DNA from 4 places in the Paenibacillus xanthanilyticus genome. Region 3 is predicted to be linked to each of the others. Evidence: riboswitches for the same ligand, from Rfam matches in the RefSeq annotation. Region 3 holds a riboswitch; each other region holds the start of a gene.
What was found. Region 3 has a riboswitch for cyclic di-GMP ahead of ACFSKT_RS22205 (diguanylate cyclase domain-containing protein). Riboswitches for the same ligand answer to the same signal wherever they lie in the genome.
Positions count from the first base shown of each region.

Region 1: it holds a riboswitch for cyclic di-GMP, as region 3 does, so the genes downstream of both, ACFSKT_RS05460 (flagellar assembly protein A) here and ACFSKT_RS22205 (diguanylate cyclase domain-containing protein) in region 3, are expected to answer to the same signal.
Region 2: it holds a riboswitch for cyclic di-GMP, as region 3 does, so the genes downstream of both, ACFSKT_RS14515 (PilZ domain-containing protein) here and ACFSKT_RS22205 (diguanylate cyclase domain-containing protein) in region 3, are expected to answer to the same signal.
Region 4: it holds a riboswitch for cyclic di-GMP, as region 3 does, so the genes downstream of both, ACFSKT_RS30810 (DUF192 domain-containing protein) here and ACFSKT_RS22205 (diguanylate cyclase domain-containing protein) in region 3, are expected to answer to the same signal.

Region 1 covers NZ_JBHUHA010000001.1:1,331,369-1,336,916, forward strand. The annotation lists gene ACFSKT_RS05460 (flagellar assembly protein A) at 1-2,015, opposite strand, end outside; cyclic di-GMP riboswitch class I at 2,076-2,158, opposite strand; gene ACFSKT_RS05465 (SpoIIE family protein phosphatase) at 2,174-3,307, opposite strand; gene ACFSKT_RS05470 (methyl-accepting chemotaxis protein) at 3,668-5,380, shown strand; gene ACFSKT_RS05475 (response regulator) at 5,456-5,548, opposite strand, start outside.
Region 2 covers NZ_JBHUHA010000001.1:3,372,236-3,377,783, reverse strand. The annotation lists gene ACFSKT_RS14530 (class I SAM-dependent methyltransferase) at 1-800, shown strand, start outside; gene ACFSKT_RS14525 (GGDEF domain-containing protein) at 1,071-1,769, shown strand; gene ACFSKT_RS14520 (HD-GYP domain-containing protein) at 1,797-2,879, shown strand; cyclic di-GMP riboswitch class I at 2,892-2,986, shown strand; gene ACFSKT_RS14515 (PilZ domain-containing protein) at 3,077-3,787, shown strand; gene ACFSKT_RS14510 (hypothetical protein) at 4,056-4,409, shown strand; gene ACFSKT_RS14505 (dehydrogenase) at 4,571-4,885, opposite strand; gene ACFSKT_RS14500 (cupredoxin domain-containing protein) at 4,958-5,404, opposite strand.
Region 3 covers NZ_JBHUHA010000002.1:1,153,675-1,159,222, reverse strand. The annotation lists gene ACFSKT_RS22230 (DMT family transporter) at 1-129, shown strand, start outside; gene ACFSKT_RS22225 (hypothetical protein) at 531-845, shown strand; gene ACFSKT_RS22220 (SMI1/KNR4 family protein) at 1,094-2,047, shown strand; gene ACFSKT_RS22215 (hypothetical protein) at 2,059-2,613, shown strand; gene ACFSKT_RS22210 (hypothetical protein) at 2,656-3,045, shown strand; cyclic di-GMP riboswitch class I at 3,300-3,384, shown strand; gene ACFSKT_RS22205 (diguanylate cyclase domain-containing protein) at 3,456-4,952, shown strand; gene ACFSKT_RS22200 (MBL fold metallo-hydrolase) at 5,039-5,548, shown strand, end outside.
Region 4 covers NZ_JBHUHA010000002.1:3,034,212-3,039,759, reverse strand. The annotation lists gene ACFSKT_RS30835 (pilus assembly protein TadG-related protein) at 1-714, opposite strand, end outside; gene ACFSKT_RS30830 (TadE/TadG family type IV pilus assembly protein) at 725-1,105, opposite strand; gene ACFSKT_RS30825 (A24 family peptidase) at 1,102-1,614, opposite strand; gene ACFSKT_RS30820 (Flp family type IVb pilin) at 1,699-1,893, opposite strand; gene ACFSKT_RS30815 (Flp family type IVb pilin) at 2,016-2,210, opposite strand; gene ACFSKT_RS30810 (DUF192 domain-containing protein) at 2,263-2,637, opposite strand; cyclic di-GMP riboswitch class I at 2,694-2,783, opposite strand; gene ACFSKT_RS30805 (carboxypeptidase regulatory-like domain-containing protein) at 3,222-5,548, opposite strand, start outside.

The DNA.
Region 1 (5,548 bases), on a different contig from region 3:
GTGCCGATTTGCAGGATCGTGGACTCCATCGCCTTGGTCAAATGAATCTCCGCTCCGGCCGGAACGCGGATTTTCGTGATGCTTCCGCTAACCGAACCGACTTCCGCCGCGCGAACGCCGTTCTTCGCAAAATACTCGCCGCCGCGCAGAAACCCTTTCACCACGAGCAGTCCGCTGCTGTAGATGGTCGTATTGTAGCAGCCTTGAAGCGCATTGATGTCGCCCTCGCAATAAATCGTGCTGTTCTGGGCATACGCGAATTGGCAGAGCAGCGATTGTTCCTGGGACGGCTGGGCCTTCGACATCCAAAATTCCGTCTTCTCGATAAAACCGTCCAAGTCTTTCAATTCTTTGATCGTGCTCGACACTGGATTCAAAAAGGCTTTTCTTAGATATCCGGCGTATTCGGTCCACTCGGGATCAATCTCCGCCGTCGCGTCCATGACCATCTTGGTCAAATCCACGATCGTTTCGCGAAGCAATTTGAATTTACCTTGCAGCAGTACCTTGATGAGCGGCCCAAGCCCTTTCTCGTTATAATCGGTCGCCTTGAATGCGCTGGCATTGTTCACTTGCACGACCGCATTGCGCAAAAACTTCGCTTTTTCGTGAATGTCAAGTAGCAGCGGGTACGCTTCCGCCGTGAACATGCTGCCTTTGCCTGCAACAACATCGCTGCCGATCACGTTGGCATGTATGATCAAGGAATGGCCTGTCTTAATCCGAGCAATGTTCACGTTCCCGCGTACCATGACGCTGCCCTCTGCCTCCACGGTCATCCCGTCTTGGACGGTTCCCAAAATATCGACGTCGCCTTGAAAGCGGATATTGCCCGAGGCAATGTCTACATCAGCGCCATGCACCAGTTTGGGGACGATGGAGAGTTCGGCGTGAACGCCTTTCTGCACAAGATTCGGCCGTCCGGATTGAATGGACAACACCTTCGTTGGGTCGTCCAGCAGGGTGACGCCCTCGCCCAACTTCAATTGCAGCTCGTGCACCGGTTCCGGCTCCACGCGCCTACCCATGACATCGAGTCCAGGCTTCCCGGGCTCGGGCGGCATAATTAGCCCAATGACCCTGCCTTCCGTTACGGATGGGAACTCTTTGATTTCGCGGTAATCGATCGTGCCGTCCGGACGCGTCTTCGGCATGATGGCCTGATTCTCGTTCGTCTCGAACAAGGGCTTCAAATAACCGTTTTTGCCCGGGACCGGCTCCTGCCCAATCGCGATCTCGAAACTGCCGCGGACGACGCTTTTGCACGCCATGGCGATATTCTCGGATAGAATGCCGACCGTTACGCCCCGCGCTTTGAGTTCGTTCAAGACATCCTGCATGTTAATGGCGAGCGGCTGTTTATCTTCGGCGGCGAGAAGTGTCAGATGCGAGGTCGGGGCCTGATCTTTGAGCGTGCGAGTGATGCGAAAACCGGGCTCTACGTTCAGGCGAGCCTTCATGTTCCGGTCGTCAATTTCGATTGACCAGACGGGGCGTTGATCCTCATTGATCAGTTCCACGCGAAAGACGTCTCGCTCCACGATCGTCGTCGTTTGCTCGACCAGGTTCCCATTCTTGTACAGCTTCCCCTCTTTCATAGGGCTTATTAACGGAAATTGGTCGGGCGCGTCCAGGGTGCCGATGATGCCATTTTCAATCCACGCTTTGCCTGAATAGGCCTTCGAACGGGAACTGTGCGCCTCGGTAGCCTTCGTATGATTCGGTTGTTTCGATTGATCCGCTTGATCCGCTTGAGTGCCGGATAACTCCTCCGATATGTATTCTTCCAGCGCTACGGACATCGGGGAGCGGCTCTCCTCCTTGGAGATCTCGGTCTTTCGGGTCACGCGGACGACCGCTTTTTTGGCCATGAGTCCCAGAACGCCGCGCGTTTCCGACTCCAATATTTCAATATGAACGTGATCTTTCGTTGTGCCGAGCAGCGTTAATGCCGTTTCCACCGCATGCTGAACCGTTTTGCCTCTCGATATGACGCTTGCTTCCACTGCAATCACCGTCCTTATTCGCCTGTAAAAAAGGAAGGGACCGCCAGAATGGCAGTCTCTCCGGCCCCATTCGGTAACCCGGCTGCCGACGTAATGACGTAGGCCCGCCGCTTTGCGTCCCCGACTTTCGTACGAGTTTGCCTTTATCATGATGTATCTGCCAATATCTAGGATAAGAGGATCGATATGATACAGATATCGTCGCTTCGGTTTTGCTTGATTACGGCCACTTCTTCCAAGAACGATTCATTCGACTGGCCGCGCAGCAAAGAGACATAGTCGGACAGCTTATTAATGCTGACCGATACCGGCACGCCCGGCGTCTCCACGAGCCCATCCGTATATAGAATGATCCGCGTTTGGTTCTCATAGTGAAGCATTCCCGTTTTGACGGGCGGATTCTTCTTCACGCCGATCGGAACCGTCGTCGTGGTTAACCGGTCGATGACCTTGTCATTGGACAGCACAAGACCCGGCGGATGACCCGCGTTGAAATAATGAATCATTTTCGTTTTCACGTCGACGAGCAGATAGAGGGCCGTAAAATAAATCAGCTTCTTGCCGCCGCCGAACAACTGCACCATTTGCTCGTTTAATTCCGTAAAGACGCGTTCAGGCTCGACTTCTTGCCTAATCGTCCGCTCGAGCAATGACCGAACCGACATCGTGATGAGCGCCGATGACAAACCATGACCGGACACATCAAGCACCAATATGGCGTATTGATCCTCCGAGACCTGAGCCCAGTAGAACATATCGCCCGAAACTTCGTCGGACTCAAGATATTTGCCATGAATTTGGATGTTGCCGTCGACAATCGGTTGACTCAAGACGCTTTTTTGAACCTGCTTGGCCAACTGAAGCTCCCTGCGAATTTTGATCTCTCTGGCAATCCGGGCATTCATCTCTCTCTTCAGACTCAGCGCGGATTTGACCCGAGCCAGCAGTTCGTACTGCTCAAAGTCTTTTTGGATGAAATCCATTCCCCCCGCCAAAAACGCATCCATAATTTGGCTTTTGCTGGCCGTAATGAAAATGATGGGCGTGTCCTTATACGTATCGTGTTTCTTAATGATTTTACACGCTTCGATTCCGTCCATGCCGGGCATGACAATGTCCAGCAGGATTAAATTGATCTGCACCGTGGTTTTCTTGGGACGTTCCTCGTCATGGATACCCAAAAACATAAAGGCTTCATCAGCGGAGCTAGCCGTGTGAACATTTGCGTAACCTTCTCGTACTAAGACATCCCGGAACAAATGCTGCATCATCGGCGAATCGTCAACGATCAGAATACCCATGAGCCCCTCCCCTCTTGGCGCAATTACCTCACTTCGACATAACCCGACAATTTGACCGTATTATCCTTTATTTTGACCTCATCCGTTAAAAATAAGCCCTATCAAAAGGCCAAGCAGCTGGAGCTGTCCTTGTACGTCAAGGAATCGAACACATCCGGATTGCCGATCATCTCGCCCAATCCTACACTGGCGGCGTAAAGCCGTTATCGTCACCGCCCTTTCACCTTGTTAGCGGTCCGCAAAGGGAGCAATTCCCCTCCTATTACCTATTATCTTCGCGCCTCACCTGACGATAAATAGAGCATATACAGGACGTAAGTTATCCGTTGCGTTCTCATCTATATCGAAGGGGATAGCGAAATGAAACTTCTACGAAACCTCAGCATATCGAAAAAACTGACACTTCTGATCTTCGTAAGCGCGGTAGGACTCGGGTCGGTCGGCACACTGGGCATCAATTATATGAGAGACATTGCCCAAAACTCGGAGCATATGTACGAGCACAATTTGATCCCGCTGAATACCATCATGCAGATTCGGGTCAACGCCAGAGCAAGCGACGCGTACACGCTTGAGCTGCTGACGACAGAGGACCCCGCTCGCAATCAGGAGCTCATCGACGAAATCGCCTCCGCTTGGGAAGAGATCGATGCGATGATCGACGAACTCGCCAGCAGCGAACTTACGGCTGAAGAGAACAAACTGCTGACGCAATACCGGGAGCATGCCGCGAATTTGGCGAAGGCCCGCAGCGAAGTGATCCAGTTGGCCGCAGCCAATAAGAACGCCGAAGCGTACGCGCATTATCACGAGAACGTGGAAGCGATGCGCAAGCTGGTGAACGACACGCTGAAAGCGCTGCAGAAGTACAACGTCGAAAATGCCGGCATCATTAACGAAACCAACCAGCAAGATGTAAAAGACGTCACGGTGTTCGTCTCCTCCGTCGTCGCTGCCGCGCTTCTCGCTCTCGTGGCGCTCAGCCTCGTGATCTCGCGCATGATCGTCAAGCCGGTTAAGGAAGTCAAGCGATTGCTGACCGAAGCGGAACAAGGCGATTTCACCGTGAAAGGCAGCTATATTTCGAAGGATGAAATCGGCCAGCTCGTCGCATCCCTGAACAGTATGACGGCGAATCTCCAGACGGTGTTCGGCTCTGTCCACGAGTCGACCTTCCAAGTCGCCGCGTCAGCCGAAGAGCTGAGCGCCAGCGCCGTGCAGAGCAGCAAGGCGAGCGAACACGTCACGCTCACGGTGCAGGAGCTCGCGGTCGGGACGGATAAGCAAGCGCAGCTGGTATCCGATAGCACGAACGCGATATCCGACATGGCCGGCTATACGCAATCGATCGCCGACTCGACGGACCGGATGAAGCAGGACGCCCTGCACGCGTCGGCCGTGTCGTCCGAGGGCAACCAAGCGATCAGCGAAGTGGGTACGCAGATGAACTCCATCTACGCCAACGTGAGCAGCTTGTTCGACGCGGTAAAAAGCTTGAACGAGCGCTCGAACGAAATCGAGCAGATCACGAATGTCATCTCCGGCATCTCGGCACAGACCAACCTGCTCGCCTTGAATGCGGCGATCGAAGCCGCGCGCGCGGGCGAACACGGCAAAGGATTCGCCGTCGTCGCGGGCGAAGTGCGCAAGCTCGCCGAACAGTCCAATCAATCGACAGACCAAATCTCGCAGCTCATTCAACTGATTCAGCAGGATACGGAGACGACGCTGCGGACGATGGAGAAAGCGGCGCAAGAGGTGAACAGCGGCTTGACGGTCGTGAATCATGCAGGCGGCTCGTTCCAAAAAATCGAGCAGGCGGTCAGCAGCGTCGTCGCGCAAATCGAAGACATTTCCGCGGATCTGCGGAAGCTGGCCGACGGAACGGCGAACGTGAACGCCTCGATCCGGGACGTTCACGCGGTCGCGAGCGACTCGGCATCGATGACGCAGAACATCTCGGCCGCGACGGAAGAGCAGCTTGCCTCCATGGAAGAGATCTCGTCTTCCTCCCAAGCGCTTGCCAGCTTGGCGGACGATCTGCAGCGCATCATCAAGCAATTTAAAATCTGACTACAATAAATAACAATAGGGTATCCTCGTCATCTAATGACGAGCGATACCCTATTGTTGCATTTTGCGATTCCCTTATTTTCCGACCCCCGCGACCGAGCTCTTCCGATACTGGTTGGGGGATACGCCCACCGCCTTCTTGAACGCCGTGCTGAAGTAATGCTGGGT
Region 2 (5,548 bases), on a different contig from region 3:
AGCAGCGGGTGATCCAAGAAGGGACGGCGGCGCCGTTTCTCGTGGAGCTGGGCATTATGACGAAGGACGGTCAAGTGGCGGCGAAGAAGCAGGACAAGTACCGGCAGATCAATCGGTTTCTTGAAATGGTGAGCGATGTGCTGCCCGAGCTTCCGACGGACCGAGAAATCAAAATCGTCGATTTCGGCTGCGGCAAATCGTATTTGACCTTCGCGCTGTATCATCTGCTCGCGATCGAGCAGCAGCGGCAAATCTCCATCATCGGCCTGGATTTGAAGGAAGACGTGATCGCCTTCTGCACGGAGCTGGCGGAGAAGCTAGGCTACGACCGGCTGAAGTTCCAGGTTGGCGATATCGCGGATTTCAACGAGATTGCCAAAGCGGACATGGTCGTGACGCTCCACGCCTGCGACACCGCGACGGACGCGGCGCTCGCCAAAGCGGTCGGGTGGGGAGCATCGGTCATTCTGTCCGTTCCCTGCTGCCAACACGAGCTGTTCAAGCAAGTGAAGAACGAGACGCTTGCTCCGCTTCTGTCCCACGGCCTGCTTAAAGAGCGGTTCAGCGCGCTGGCGACCGATGCGGTGCGCGCGCAGCTGCTTGAAGTCATCGGCTACAAAGTGCAGCTGCTCGAATTTATCGATCCCGAGCACACGCCCAAAAATTTGCTGATCCGGGCCACGGCCGGCGGCAAGGCGAGCGCGCGCAAATGGGCGGAATACGTTGCCTTCCGGGATGGACTGAATCTTTCGCCCTATCTGGAATCGGCGCTTTCAGACCGTCTAGCCGCTATCAAGTAATCCTTAATGACTAGCAATGAAAAATATCACATACGGATTGTCGGCGGAAATCGCGTATGCTAGAATTAAACCGTACGCGAGTCCCGGTAATTAGTTCGTTTTAAAGGGTTTAGGAATGATCGTTTTGGGACTGATGGCAGGGGTGGATCTCTGCCTATTCCTCGTTCTTTTTGAGATGTTCGTTCATAGCGTAGTCATAGTTTCATCACCGCCGAAGCGAGGAAGAAGGGGCGCGGCCAAGCAGTCGGACGATGAGAAGGAGAGGATACGGTGGCATATCGGGGGAGGATAACCGCGCTGGCGGCCGCGATCGGCTTGTCCGGCTGCGCCGCGCTTTACGGGCTCTGGCCCGAGGAGAGCGGCCTGTTTCGGGCAAGCGCCGGCGCGCTGCTGTTTGCCGCCGTCTCCTTCCCCGTAGGCTGGTGGCTTGGCCTGAAGCATGATCGGCTGGCCCGGATGGCCGCCATGGATCCGCTGACGGGTGTGTACAATCGGCGCTTCGTGGAGAGCGGATTCGTTCGATTGGCAGCTCGCGCCGGCAAGCAACGCAAGCGAATGGCGGTCATGCTGATCGACGTGAACGACTTCAAGCAGGTCAACGATTCCCATGGACATGCCCAGGGGGACGCGGCGATCCGCGAGGTCGCGACGGCGCTTCAGAATGGCGCACAGCGCGGGGAGATCGTGGCGCGGTGGGGCGGGGACGAATTTTTGGTCATCTGTCCGTATGCGGACGACAAGACCGTCGCCGTCTTCTTGCGAAGGGTCCGCGAGCTGCTGGAGCACGCAACGCTTCGAACCGGCGTCCGGCTAGCCGTATCGGCGGGCGTCGCTTCGTATCCGGCGGACGGCGTACATCTGGGCCAGCTCGCGCAGCTTGCCGACGAACGCATGTACGCGGACAAACTATTGGGCAAGCGCCATAAAGCCGAAGAGGAAGCGATGCAGCAGGCGGCTCAAGCACAATAAACAGGCAATCAAAGGCGGAATGGCACAATGAGGAAAGCGCATATAACCTCGGTTAGGCCGGGGGATAAATTGGGGCGCACCGTCTTTCAAGAGAATGGCAATGTTCTGCTGGGGGAAGGCGTAGAATTAACCCAACGATTTATCGATCGGCTTGAGAATTTGGGCATCGACATGCTCTATATCCAGGATGACATGACCGAAGATTTGGAGCCGAGCTCGGCGATTCAGGACGAGACGCGGCGCAAGGCGATGGCCGAAGTCCACAAGACGATGACCACGCTCATGGATACGCACAAGACCAAAGGGCGCACGGTCGCGCCGGAGCTTGGCCGCACGTTCCGCACGGTATTCGGTCAAATGATGCAGGACCTCTCCGCAAGACAAGACATGCTTGTTAGCCTGACGAATATTCAGGCCATGGATTCTTACTTATTCAATCATTCAGTCAACGTTGCCATTCTCGCGGGCATCATAGGCGTGGCCAAAGGCTACAACCGCAATCAGCTGGAGGAGCTGGGCGTCGGCGCGCTGCTGTTCGATATCGGCATGACGCAGGTGCCGAAAGAATTGCTCGCCAAGGCGGCTTTCCTTAGCGAAGCGGAGCGGGGCCTGGTTCAGAAGCACGCGGAAGACGGGTTCAACTTGCTTCGCGCGCAGCACGACGTCTCTTTATTATCGGCCCATTGCGCGTTCCAGCATCATGAGCGGTTCGACGGGAGCGGGTATCCGCGCAAGATCAAAGGCGACGAGATTCACGAGTACGCGCAGATTATCGCCATCGCGGATGTGTACGACGCCTTAACCTCGCCGAGGCCGCACCGCAAACGGCATACGCCGACGGAAGCGATCGAGTTTCTGTTCGCGGCGGGCAACACGTATTTCGACGTCAACCTGATCAAATTGTTTTGCAAACATATTTCCATCTACCCGATCGCGACGACCGTGCTTCTAAGCTCCGGCCAGATCGCCGTCGTATCCGCCAACAACCCGCTGGCCGTCCATCGTCCGACGGTGCGGATCATTCGGGAAGCGGACGGCAATCCGCCGGCCGCGGCGTACGAGATCGAGCTGAAGAATTCCAACAATCTGCTCATCGTCAAGGAAGTTTAACTACAATCGAATGCAGGACAAAGGCAAACTTGTCGAAAGACAAGGACGCAAAGCTAAAGGGTCTACCGTTTGCGCGCATCGCGAACAATGACAGCCTGGCCGCCGAAGCGAGGGCATCCGTGAACAGGATGACGAAGTCGGCTTAAGTACCAGGGAGCGGCTTTTTTTATTTTGTATCCACGGAGGTCACATCCATCATGACGAGAACATCAAGAGTCGAACAAACCGCCGTATATGGCAAAGAAATGACGACGTATCCCCTAGAGACGCTCCTGCACAGCAGGACGGTGGTCGAGAAGGACGGATACGTATCCACGGGACTGCTGACCCATGTGGAAGGCGAGATGCTGGAGATCGAGATGTCCGAATTCAAATCGTTTCATTTGGGAGATCCAGTCCATCTCACGCTCTATTCGCCGGTGGGCATCCAGCGGATGCAATCCACGGTCATCGCGAAGGCGGAAGGGTCGCTTGCGGTGCTGCTCCCGCCGAAGTCGCTCGCGGGCTTGGAGGAGAAGCGGGAGGCGAATCGCGTCGAGGTCCGGCTGGACGGCAGGCTTCAGCCGAGCGTCCGGGCGAATCAGACGGAAGCCGAGGAAGGCGATGAACAGCAGGCGGTATTCAAGACGAAGAACGTCTCGCTAAGCGGCATCGGCTTCGAGACCGTTCATAACGTGAAGCTCCGTATCGGCGATCTCCTGCCGGCGGTCGTCTCGATGGGCTTCGAGCTCAGCTGCCATATTGAAATCGTCCGAAGCGAGACGGAAGGCGAGTTTTGCTTTTACGGCGCCCGTTTTGTGGAGCTGAACGAGCTGCAGGCAAGAATGCTTCGCGCCTTCTTGATCCGCGAGCAGGTGTCGAATTATTACCGGGTCAAGGAGAAGCGCAAGGCGCTTGCGCGGATGTAAGACATTGGCGCGCTGCCCGCGAATGTAGGAGGATGAGGGGAACCGGCCGCGGCCGCGTTTCCCTTTTTCAATATATAGGAGAGTCCAACCACTCTGCTGTATGACCGCGGAATGCCGCCGGTTGAAGCTGCGCGTCATCTGCCGAGGACCGTCAAATCTACCGTATCCAATCCTCCCGAAAATAGGTGATAGACCGCGTGCGTTCGTCCGGTCCGCGCTTGTTTCCCTAGCATATGCTATAGGAAACTTACGAGGAGGGGTTGGAAGAATGGCATCGACTCGAATAAAACCGAAGCGTCTCGCATCCAGCACGGGGAGGGTGATCCGGACAGCCAAAATACCGGTCGGAAGCACGCAATCCGTCTACTTGAACCGGTTGACGGTGCTGTGGGTCCAGAACAACGGCGTTACGTTCAGCACGAACGGGTTTTTCGCGCGTTTGTACCGGAACAATTCGCTGATCTCGACCGCCTTTTTCGACAACTTCGGCGTCGTGCAGTTCCGCAACGTCGGCGTGCTCACGACGTCTAACTTGACGATCCGCATCTTTAATTCCGCCGGCGTCCAGTTCCGTTCCCGGTCGATTCCGGCCGGCTCGGAAGCTTTCGCCGTCATCGGCTAACGCAGGTTGTGTGCCGGACGCTGCGTACGTGAGATGCCCTTCTGGCGGGCGTCCCTCGGGCGTGCGCGAAATAATCGAGTTTCTATTGAAAGAGGTAAACGCGAAAGAAAGAGGACCTCGACTTCCGCCACGATGGCGAAGCGAGGTCCTTTTTTTGCGCGCTACCCGCCGAACGCTTCACGGAAGGCCGCCTGCAGCTTGGCTAGGTCCACTTCCCACAGCTCGGCGATTTCCGCGCTGACATTCTCGTCCCACCAGTCGGCGAGCTTGCGGCGATTGCTCTGGTTTTCCGCGATCCAGGGCAAGTTGAGGGCGACTTTCTTGAAATACAGCTTTTCCGCCGCTTCCAGCTTCTCCTTGGGCACGTAGACGTTCAGGCGCTTGACGGTCCGGTACAGCTCGTTATCGCAGGCACGCCGAATTTTGCGCGCGGTCGGCAGTCCGGCCGCATGTTTGGATGGGGGGGATGGTTTCATCGTAACCGACTCCTCTCATTCCCCTATATATGCGCCCGGCTGCTGATTGGTCACCGGCCCGGCAGGCGCTTGTTATTGGACGTAGATGTAGCCGACCATCGGACCGTTATGCTCGCGCGTATCATGCGTTTGGCAGATGATCGGATAGGTGCCTTTCTGCTCCGCTTTGAATTTGACGACCGTTGTTTTGCCTTTTTCCACCGTTCCTTGAATGCCGAGTCCTTCGATGACGAACGGATGCGATTCGCCGCTGATGCCCGTCAGACGCAGCTCCACTTCCTCTCCGGCATTGACGAAGATGCTGCTTGGCGACCAGAGATACGCTTCGATCTTTTTGTTGTTCGCGTCGCGAGCCTCGAATTCGCCCGTCACCAGATGCATGACCCGCGTCTGGCTCGGCGTCGCCATCGCGGCCTGCGACTGGTTCCACTTGAAGCATACGACCGCTACGACTAACGCCAAGAGCAGGACCGCGAACAGCTTGATTTGCTTTTTGGTAATCACGAAAATGTTGGTCATGGAACGCCCACCTGCTTTCATCATATTGAACACAGCTAGTCTATGCGCGGGCTTGTTCACGCATGTCTGCCGGTTTGGACAAAGCGGCGCCGAGTGACGGAATTGTCACTTTATTGTGTGTCTGGTCTTATGGAGGCATGGCAC
Region 3 (5,548 bases):
CTGGGCGATCCGATCCTGCTCGCGCAGCTCGGCGGCGGCGTGCTGATCCTGGCCGGCGTCGCGATCACGAACATGAAGCGGCGGCTGCCGCGCGAGCCGAAGACGGGCTTGGGGGTTAAAGGCGCCTAGCCGCTGTTGATTTCGCATAGAGGACCTGCTTGTCTGCGTTTGCGCGCTTGCGCACCGCGGCGGGCAGGTTTTTTGCATGGGAAGAGTAGGTCCATAACCACGAGAGAGTTATATTTTTTGAATGGATTTACAAGACGAACGTTAGTGCGAGGTGATACAATAAGCAAGATTTTGTAATTTGATAGAAGGTACTGGGAAAGGAGATATCGATGGCTTGGCGTCTGTTGATCGCGATTATCGCAACTGGCGGCATATACGCGAAGCATCGCTACTTCTTTAGCCCGTTTCTTCATTCTTCGGAGAGAGCACCCGGCATCGAGTGGAGTCGTTGGGGCTTGAAGACGATGAACAATAGATGCTTGGACCAGCGTACACCTGAACGACAGAGGAGGAACTCCGAGATGCATAATTCGGATTTGAAGCTGCTTATTGCGCAATATGAACAGCTGACGATCGAAGAACAACGTAAAATCGCGACGGCGCTTGAACGGCATTTTGGCCGCGAGATTCGGTTTGACGAGCCGGAGCTTGCGAAGCTCGAGGCCCCGGATTTGGCCGTTATACGCTCGATGATTCAGGGTTGGCTGATGACGAAGCAGTATGTGCCGAATGTGAAGGATGCCTATGAGGCGTTGAAAGGAACGGAGCTGCCGCGTAAAGTCTCGTTCGGCCGCCGCATTCGAGGCGAGAGCGACGCAGAGTCATCCGGCGACTGAATCTGCACAAGCTCGAGCCGGCGGCATGGCCGGCAATCTCAAACCTACGGAGCGGTCGTTCGTCGTCGGCTCCTTTTTGGGCTGCGCGAGAATCGGCATCGGGCCGCAAGTCCAAGGAACAAAAAGAGCTTCGGCGTCGTTTAAAAGTTAAAGGTACAGGCAAATTGGAATTCATGGTACAATATGGTTCCTTGACGATCGGATCGAAATCGCAGGAGCCTTGCATAGAGGGGGAGAGCAGGTTGGATATGAAGCTGGCGGACAGGCGCCATTATGTGAAACTGCGCGATTGCAGCGAGCTGGAGGCGATGTTCTTCGAGCAATTGCTGGAGACGGAAAGCATCCCTTATTTCCGCCGCGAGCCGGGGGCCGGCGGCTATATGCGCGTGTTCATGGGGAGCGCGCCGTTCCCGATCGAGCTTCACGTGCCAAGTGACCGGTACGAAGAGGCGGATGAGCTGATCACCGCGTTGACGGCTGAGGCCGATTGGCGAGAGGAGCTGGTCGGGCCAGCGGAGGAAGCGGAAGAGGAAGGACGCGACAAAGCCAAGCGGCGTCCACGTTACTGGCGACGAGGCTTAGCGGCGTTGTTTCTGCTGGTGTTGATCTCCGTGAATCCGCTCTCGGAATACGAGGTGTCGAGCACGGTCATGAGCCTGGTTGAGATGCCCTATGCGGAATTGATGGACGGTTCGATGGCTCCGACGCTGTTGATGCCTGGCGAGCCCGAGGAGCCGTACGCGGAAGTCTCATTGCCGCCGCCTCCCGAGCGCGAGATTGCCGGCGAGCCCGGCGAGTTCCCGTATCCGCCCGCATTCCTCCGCATGCTGGAGGAGGGGGCGCAGCCGGAGTCGGTCATGCAGGTCGTCCTGCCGGACGGCGAAGGGACGCTGCTGCTGAGCGGATTTTTGAACTTCAATCCAACCAGCGACGATTATTTGCCCGCTAAACATCGGATGTTCGCGGAGAGCCGGGGCTTTCCGGATAAGCTCGTTCCGTTCGCATGGGATCCGTTCGGCGAATATTATTTCTTCGATTACCGCGAAGAAGCAGGCGACAATCCGCCGATCGTGCAGGTGGTGGAGGAGTGGGAAGAAGGCGTGTATGCGGATGGCATGGCAATAACCGGCGTCGAGACCATGCCGATTGCGGCTTCGTTCGAGGACTTCATGGCCAGCTTGACCGAGATGACGGACGAGTAGGAGGGCACGCCATGAACCGCAACTATAAATCGAACGGCTTCATACTCGCCGCCGTCGCTCTGCTTGCGATCCTCATCCTTTACACGTCGGGCAAAGACAAGCAGCTTTACGGCAATGATAATCAGTCGGTGATTGAGGTTATTCAATCGATCGACAGCTATCGCGGCGCCGCGGTCGAGCTGCTGGAAACCCGGGATATCGGCGCTGACCGCTACGTGGCGTTTTTGGCTGATGGCAAACCGGCCAATATTCATTTTAAGCAAAATGACAAAGGGAACTACCCGATGATCGATACCGAAGGACCGGCAAGGCATGATTTTGCCGATTTTCTTATATTTCCGGATAAGGAGTCCGGAAACCTGCCGCAATTTCTATTCGTAGCCAATGAACGAAGCGAAGTCGCCAAGCTCGAGCTCACCGTGAACGACGAGACGATCGTGCAGACGTTCCCTGTCCGCCAGAAGACGGCGACTTGGCTCGAGCTGCCGAATACCGAGGAACATGCCTACCGTTTCGCTTACAACTACTACGATGAGGCGGGCAGCCTGCTTCATACGCCGAACTAGCTTCGGAGCTGCGAAAGCTTGCCATCTTCGGAGGTGAAAAGGATGACAATCCGTCGAATAGGGGCCTATGTTACCGGCCTCTTGCTCCTGTGCCTGGCTGCAATCGCGGGGATGATCCTCTGGAGCAAAAGCTATTATCCCCCTCTCCCCTTCGATTCCGTTAGCCGTAAAGAGGCGCTCGCGATCGTCCGGCAGGCGCCCGCGGACACGCTGGCGAAGGTGGGGGAGGACGCGCGCTCCGACTGGTATCTGACGAGGACAAGCGATGCGAAGGAGAAGGTCAAACGATGGTTCGCGGAGCGAGGATGGACGTTCAAGGATCAAGAAGGCGCCGGTCTGTTCTTCGAGCGGAACGGCCGAACGGCGATCGCCACGACGACACAATGGACGGGGCGTTACGTGCTGTGTCAGATTCCGGCGGATGTGACGTGAACGGGATGTGCCTGGATGCATACAAGCCCTCGGCGGTCATATGCATGACGCGCCATACGATTCAGAAGCCTTCGAGCCCGCTAAGCAGCGGAGCCGGAGGCTTTTTATAGAGCTGACGGAGAAGACCTCGTTCTGCCTAAATCGACAATTCCTTGCCATGTATACCTGTCTGCATCCTGTTCTTGTAAGTATTGGTCATGGAAAATAATCGCCAATCGCTGTATAACTAGATTACGATAATATGACCTATCACGATCACGTTTCGGCAAACTTACTGAAAAGTAAGGACGCAAAGTCATGGGCCTAACGCGCGCGCGCAACGGCTGCCAGACCGCTTGCCCCGAGGCATTCGCGTCAGAAGCGGATGCCTTTTTGCCCTATATATACCAAGTATGCACGGGGGAACAACTATGAATGCACGATCGCGGCCTAACGCCCTTGTACTTTTTACTGTTTTTCTTTGTTTTCAGTTCTTCGAGATGATTCGTTCGGACGGGGATAGCGACCTGCTTTACGTGATGAATATCGTGGCTCCGGCACTCGCGATAGCCTTCATGCTGCCGATGCTGAAACGGGTTGAAGCCGGAAAGCGTCGATTTTGGCGATTGATCGTCTTTACGCTGGTGCTTGAAACGCTCGCGCAATCCATGTGGGCGGCCAGCGATTGGATCTGGCAGACCCCCACGCCGGAGCTAAGCGCGGCAGATGTGCTGTGGCTGCTGCAGTCCGGACTGCTCGTGGTGGCAATGGCGCAATTGGTGCGCGGCGGCAAGGAGCGGTTCCGTCTCGTCACCGACTCGCTCTCGCTCTTGGTCAGCCTCTTGGTCGTTAGCTGGGAATTCGTCATCAAACCGGCGTATACCGATGCGTGGACCGAAGGGATCGACCTGTCGGTCGCGGTCAATATGCTGTACCCGATTGCCGATGCCTTGATGCTGTTTATTCTGTTCATCTGGGTGTTGAATAGCGATCGTCTATATAGCCGGGCGGCCCGGTCATATATTGTCCTCGCCTTCCTGCTTTATATTGCCGGCGATACAGCGTACTGGCTGTTCGTGGATATTCGGGAGCTGGATATCGAGGGCTATCTGGATGCCTGCTGGAGCGTTGGCGCATTCGCGTTGGCGCTGGCTTGCATGCATGAGGCGACGGATACGCGGAACGCGGCGTCGAACGAGCTGCCGCAGCAAAACCGAGTCTTTCAGATGATCAAGTTCGGCGTGCCTTACTTGGGTCTCATGATTGTGACAGGCATCATTCTCATCGACCGGATGAACCCGTTTATCCAATACGCGCTGCTGTTTATCGTCGTGTTGATTATCATTCGTCAGGTGCTGTTCTTTGCGGAGCGGGAGCGCCTGCACGAGCGGCTGCAATCCACGCTGGCGATGACCGAATTCGTAGCTCGTCATGATGGCTTGACCGGGCTGCTCAATCGAAAGTCGTTCCTTGAGAAATTGGAGGCGTCAATCGATGAGGCTGCCCGATCCGGAGAGCAGGTCGCGGTCTGCTACTTCGATCTGGACCGGTTCAAGCCGGTGAACGATCAATATGGCCATCGGGCAGGCGACTTGCTGCTGCAAGCCGTAGCCGACCGGCTTCGGGTGCTGCAGGAGGAGAACGTCACCTTCGCGCGGCTGGGCGGAGATGAATTCGCACTCATCATGGAGCATGCGACTCGAGCGCGCGTCGGACAGCTGGCGGCGTCGATCGCGGCCTGCCTGTCGGAGTCATACCGCATCGAAGAGCTGGAGCTGCACGTCTCATCCAGCATCGGCGTCGCGCTCTACCCGGACCATGCCGCGATGTCGGTGGAGCTGATCCAGCTGGCGGATGCCGCGATGTATATGGCCAAGCGCAAAGGCGGATGCCAGGCGGTGTTTGCTCCCGCACAACCGGGCGGTTGACACCGTGAGCCGAAGCAGGCATGATGCAAATATAACCCGATGCAGCGCTACCGGGCTCCATATGAACCAAGATGGGGAGTGAGGACATGGCCTTAGGGAACCAAGGGCTTCAGACAATCGTATTCCAGATGGATGTGAACGGCAATCCGTTCGTCGTCCATACCGCTTTGCTGGCAGACGAGCAAGGCGCGATTCTCGTCGATACGGGCATACCCGGGCAGTTGGAGCTGATCCGCGGGGTGCTGGAGCAAGCGTCGCTGCCGCTCGCGGAGCTGTCGACGATCATCATTACGCATCAGGACCGCGACCACATCGGCAGCCTGCCAGAGCTCGTCGATGCGACCGGAGGTACCGTACAAGTATGGGCGCACGAGGTCGGCGTGCCTTACTTGGCGGGCGAGATGCCGCTGTTGAAGAGCAAACAGCTCGCCGTGCCGGTCAAGGTCGACCGCGCGCTGCGGGACGGAGATGTGCTGCCCGTGGCAGGAGGACTGCAAGTCGTGCACACGCCGGGCCATACCCCGGACCACATCTCGCTGTATCATCAGCCGAGCAAGACGCTGATCGCGGGCGATGCCTTGACCGCGGCGGACGGC
Region 4 (5,548 bases), 1.9 Mb from region 3:
CAATATGACTCGGGAAGAGTCCCGATGCCAATACTCCCCGACCGGATACGGGTCCTGGTCGATGCGCAAATTGATGCTGTCGCGCGTCTTGCCCGCCACGTTCCCGGTCTGGGTGTCAATGATATCGCCCGCTTCGATCTCGCTCGGATACCCGAACTTCAGATTGCTCTCGTACGTCGTTGCGCCCGGCCCGCCGAGCGCCAGAATGCCGAAGTAGCCCGCTTCCACCCCGGAGTTGTCCACCTTGAGCTTGTACGGCTTCAAGTACTCCAGCGGAATCGATTCATCGATGCCGAGCGGCGCTACGCCGGCGGCCCTGCCCATCGGCGCAATCCGCGCCGCCGCTTCCGCCGAGACGGTTGCGGTATCTTTGCCGAGCAGTCTGGCGAAGCCGAGTCCGATCTTCTTCTCCAACTTCACGCGCACCGTGGACATCGGCGCGATCTCGGTGCCGGTCAAGCTGCTCTGTTCCCCGTGCGCGGCCAGAATCGATCCGATCACCGCCTCCGCGGCTCCAACCTGTCCGGTTAGTTCCTGCGCGCCCGACAACGCGGCTGCATTGGCGGTTTTCTGCAAATGACTCTTCGTCGCGTACATGATCCCGCCATCCACGACAAGCCCGGCAATCGTGAGCAAAAACATCATCGATAAGCCGGCCCAGACGATCGTGCTGCCGCGTTCTTCCTTTATAAAAGCGCCAAAATCCGTTTTCATCGTGAACCTCCTACTCCACCCGAATGGTGGAATGGGCTGAAAGAACCGGGGCCGGAATGACCCGCGTCATGACGGGCGTCATCAGCGGAAGCGAATAGCGCAGCGTCACCGTCACGTTCTCCCCGGATGCCCGGGTAGACTGACTCGGCGTAATCGTCACCGTCATGCTTGCCGGGTCCCCTACCCGAAGATGTGCTTTGGCATAGGCCGTCATGTCGCCGTCGCTTCTGCCCAGTCCGCCGAGGCGAGCCGTCTCCTGCACGGTCATTTGCAAACTGGAGTAAGCGAAGAGCAGCCTGCCCAAGTCCGCGATTCCGCATAGAAGCAGCATCAGCAGCGGCAGCAAAAGCGCAAACTCGACTAGCGACTGGCCGCGCTCGTCCCGTATCATCCCGCTCCCCATCCTTCCATCATAAAACCGAGTACGCATCCGGCCGCGATCGCCACCCCGTATGGGTACGTGCCGGAGACGAAGTGTCCTTGCAGCGGCAGCTTCAGCCGGTACCGGATGCATACCAAAACGTACTGCATGTAACGGATTCGCGCCCGAAAACCGTTCTTGAACAACACGATCGCAAGCGCCATGACAGCCCCGAACAGCGCCATGTAGACCGATGCGGCCATCACGAAGCCCGCTCCTTTCAACGCCCCGACGAGCGCAAGCAGCTTGACGTCGCCCGCTCCCATGCCGCCGAGAAGATAAGGGATGAGCAGAATCGCGAACCCCGCGCCAAGCCCGATCAGCATATGAAGCAATCCGCTCCAGCCGTCCGTCGCGGCATGATATACGACCGCCAGCACCAGCGCCGGAGCGATGACGTTGTTATAAATTTTGCGGCTGCGCACATCGGTGACGACGCATAGCGCCAGCACGAGCAGCATAATCGCGTTTGCCCACATCTTCGCGTCCACCTCTCAACTGGTTTCGTCCAAAAGGAAAGGCCGCACGCCACTAGTTGACGCACGGCCCTTAGGCAAGGAAGCTTAAGGCGTTCCGCCCATTTCCGTCACGCCGGTGTTGACCGTATCCTCCGCGTTGTCGAACAGGTCGATAATATGACCGCGCAGTGTGATGAGCGCCGTCACGACCGCCACCGCGATTAGCCCGAGCACCAATCCGTACTCCGTCATCCCTTGACCTTGCTCATCGTTCCAGAAGCGGCGAATGCTGTTCATCATGTTGTTAGCCTCCTAAGAATGGTTGTTGTCTCGTGGTTGCGGTTCAAAACAACGGCTTCCGTGCTTTCTTCGTCCGTCTGCTTGTCATCCTATATCCGATCGTACCAAGGATCGACCAAAAATTAAGGCGTGCCGCCCATCTCCGTAACGCCCGTGTTAATCGTGTCTTCCGCATTGTCGAACAGGTCGATAATGTGGCCGCGCAGCGCGATCAGCGCCGTGACGACCGCGACCGCGATCAGACCTAGAACCAATCCGTACTCCGTCATCCCTTGGCCTTGCTCGTCGTTCCAGAAGCGGCGAATGCTGTTCATCATGTTGTTAGCCTCCTAAATTTGTGGTGTCGATCAAAATTCAGTTTACTGCTCGTTAAGGTTCCAAAATCGCGGTCTGTCCCAGCTCGACCTTCGCGGCTGCCAACGTGCCTGCCGGAAGCTCCACGACGGAGCGGGTTCCCGCGAACGCCGCACCGACCCTCCCCGGCCGGAGCCGATGCTCCATGCCGACGACGACGCCTGCCTTGTCCAGATGAAGCACGTCCAGGTCGTAGTTCATAAAGAACATGTGGACTGACTTGCACGGCTGAATATGAAGGCCGCTGCCGCTTGGGAGAGATTGCCTTCCTACGAGGCCTCGCAGTCTCCGCCAAAACGTGTAAGCGCATTCAATTTGGTCGCCAAGCCGTTCCCCGCTCTCCCGAATGACCAGCTTCATCCGGGTCGCCACCTCCTTTTGCGTATGCAAAATAGCCCACCTTTAGGCCCGAAAGGAGGGTTCGAAAAAAGAACTCCCCTGCATCTTTCGGCAGCTGGCTGGCATCCCGCGTCTTCCGCGGCTTAGCCCCTGTAGCTTTGCGTCGCCGGCTTTCGCCGGTTTTGCCTTTATCGAGATCCAGCGAAGTTCGTCTTGCTTGTTCGCCGTTCCGATATCTTGATCACATCTTACCCCGAGGTCCTATACTCCGTAATCCGACAAAATCCCCTATTTTTAGATTATCCGGATAAGGTCCAAATTCCCTCGAAATAGTAGTCTTAATAGACTAAATGTTGATTAGTAATGATTCTTTTCTCCCTATCAGACAATGAAACAACCCTAAAGGAACTAGGTAACATTAACCAATCAACGTGATCCGATTATTCATGCGACCAAAGGTCTGTTCTCCTGGCTGTTAGATGCGCTGCCGCCGCATGAATGTCATGCGTAAATAGCGGCGATTAATTAAAGCGTTTATGAAGCAGAGCATGTGATATTTTCACGGAAAAAGGGCGCCCCCCGTCACCTGCGGACGGCTGCGGGACACCCCTTGATCTGGTTCCGGGCTCAGCCGGCTATTCCTCGTCATCGTCTTGCAAAATCGCGTCCAATACTGTCACTTGACCATTGAAAATAAGGGCGCTTTTCGTGAGCGGACGTTTGTCCGGATAGGTGAACTGCACATCGTAGATACCGGCAGCCAGATTGCCGATGTAATACTGACCGGCCGTGTTCGTAATGACCGCGCGTACGAGCCGCCGATTCCGGTCGAATACTTCCACGAGCGCTTTATAGAGCGGGCGCAGCCTCTCGTCGCGCACCGTGCCGCGCAAGTCGCCCATCTCCTCGGGCATGCTGATGCGAACTTCCCCGCCCATACGCGGATCGAACACCACGACAGCCGATCCAAGCATGAGCGAGCTTGTCGTAATGACGAGCGTCTCGCTCGGCAATCCGCTCACCGCGAATCGGCCTTCCGGGTTGGTTACCGTCACGGCGAGTACTTCATTATTGGCGTTCAGCACCTGTACGACTGCCCCGTTCATCACATTCTGCGCCGTGTTCGTCACGGCGCCGACGATGGTCGTCGGGTTGGCGCGAAGGCTGACATTCAACACGCGCGCGCTTCCCGGTTGAAGCGTTATTGCGTTCGACTCGCTTTGAAAACCGGATTGCGACGTCCGCACGATGTAGTCGTCGGCCCGCAAACCGCCGATAAGGTAAACGCCTCGGGCGTCCGAGAGACCGCTGCGCACCACGATGCCCGTGAACGCGTCGATAACGTCGATTGTCGCGCCGGCAATCGGCAAGCCGTTCGATTGCTGGACGATCGTGCCGGACAGGGAAGCGGGATTCGGCGTGAGCGCAAAATTCAACGTAGTCGTCTGACCCGGTCCGACGTGCGCCGACGTTTCCTCCGTCCCAAAATTGGGCTGACTCGCAATGACGGTATAGTTGGAGGCCGGTACCCGATTAATCGTATAGTTGCCTTGCGCGTCCGTCAGGGAGGAGGCCACCGCCTCGCCGAACGTATTGAACAGCCGAATCTCGATTGCGGCGCCCGCGATCGGCTGCCCGGTCGCGGCGTTCGCCACATTCCCCTGGATGGTCGCGGGATTGCGGGAAAGCACGAAACTGAGCGGCGTCTGTAGATCCGGCGCGACTGCCTCGGACAGAATCTGCGTGAAGAAGCCAGAAGCCTCTGCCGTTACGGTATAGCGACCCGCCCCCAAATCTTGAATGAGATACGCGCCGCGATTATCCGTCAGCGCGGTAGCCACGACGGCATCCGTATCATCTCTCCTGACCGTCACGACGGCTCCTTCCACGGCAGCGCTCGTGTCCAGATCGGTGACGTAGCCGGCCAGCGATCCCGGATTCGGGACCAACTGCAGCACGGCGCTCGTCGACTGGCCGCGGTTCAAGTTGACGACCGATGCGCCGGTTCCGAACCCGGCTGCGGATACGGCGGCGACGAAGGTGCCGGCCGGCAGATTATCAAGTGCGAAAGCGCCGTTCTCATCGGCAATCCCCGTCGCCACAACCAGATCGTTCAAATCGCGCACAATAACCGTGCTGCCGCCTAGGGCGGCTCCGGTCGCTTCGCTTCGCACGATCCCGCTCAGCACGGCCGGCTGCGATTGAAGATTGAAGTTGGCGGTCGCCGTTTGGCTCGCGGCAACCGGCACCTGCTGCGATTGGGCGACAAAGCCGTCGGCAGTCGCGTTGACGATGTAGTTGCCCGGCGCGACTTGAAAGAAACGGTACGACCCGTCGACGTTCGCCAGGAGGGTCTGCAGCAGCACGCCATCCTCCGTATAGAGCCTCAAACTAACGTCGCCGCCTGGCAGAATGGCGCCCCCCGCGTTCACGACGCCGGCAATCTCGCCCGCCAGCGGGCTAAGCGCGAGACTGGCGCTCGTCGTCTGATTGGCGGTCACGATGACGCCGATCGCGGAGACGGCGAAGCCCTCCGCGCTCACGATGACGGTATAGCTGCCCGGCGCGAGATTCTCCACCAGATAGTTCCCGAAAGGACTGGTCGCCACCGTTGCCACCGGCACGCCCAGTTCGTCTAGAATTCGAACCTCGATCGTCGCTCCCGGTACAGGCTGCCGGGTCTGGGCGCTCGTAATTTGTCCCGAGATGCTGCCGACCAGCTGCTGAAGCCGGAAGTCCAACCCCGCGACATTCTCGCCCGGCGTAACGCCGACGCCGCCGACCGCGGTGGCAAAGCCCGGCGCGCTAACCACGACGGTTAGATTGCCTGCCGGAAGGTTGCCGATGGCATACTCCCCGTTCAGGCCGGCAAGGACGACGCCGAGCAGCACGTTATTCGCATCGAACACTTTCACCTCGGCCGTATTAATCGGATTGCCGCCGGCATCGGTCACCCGTCCGC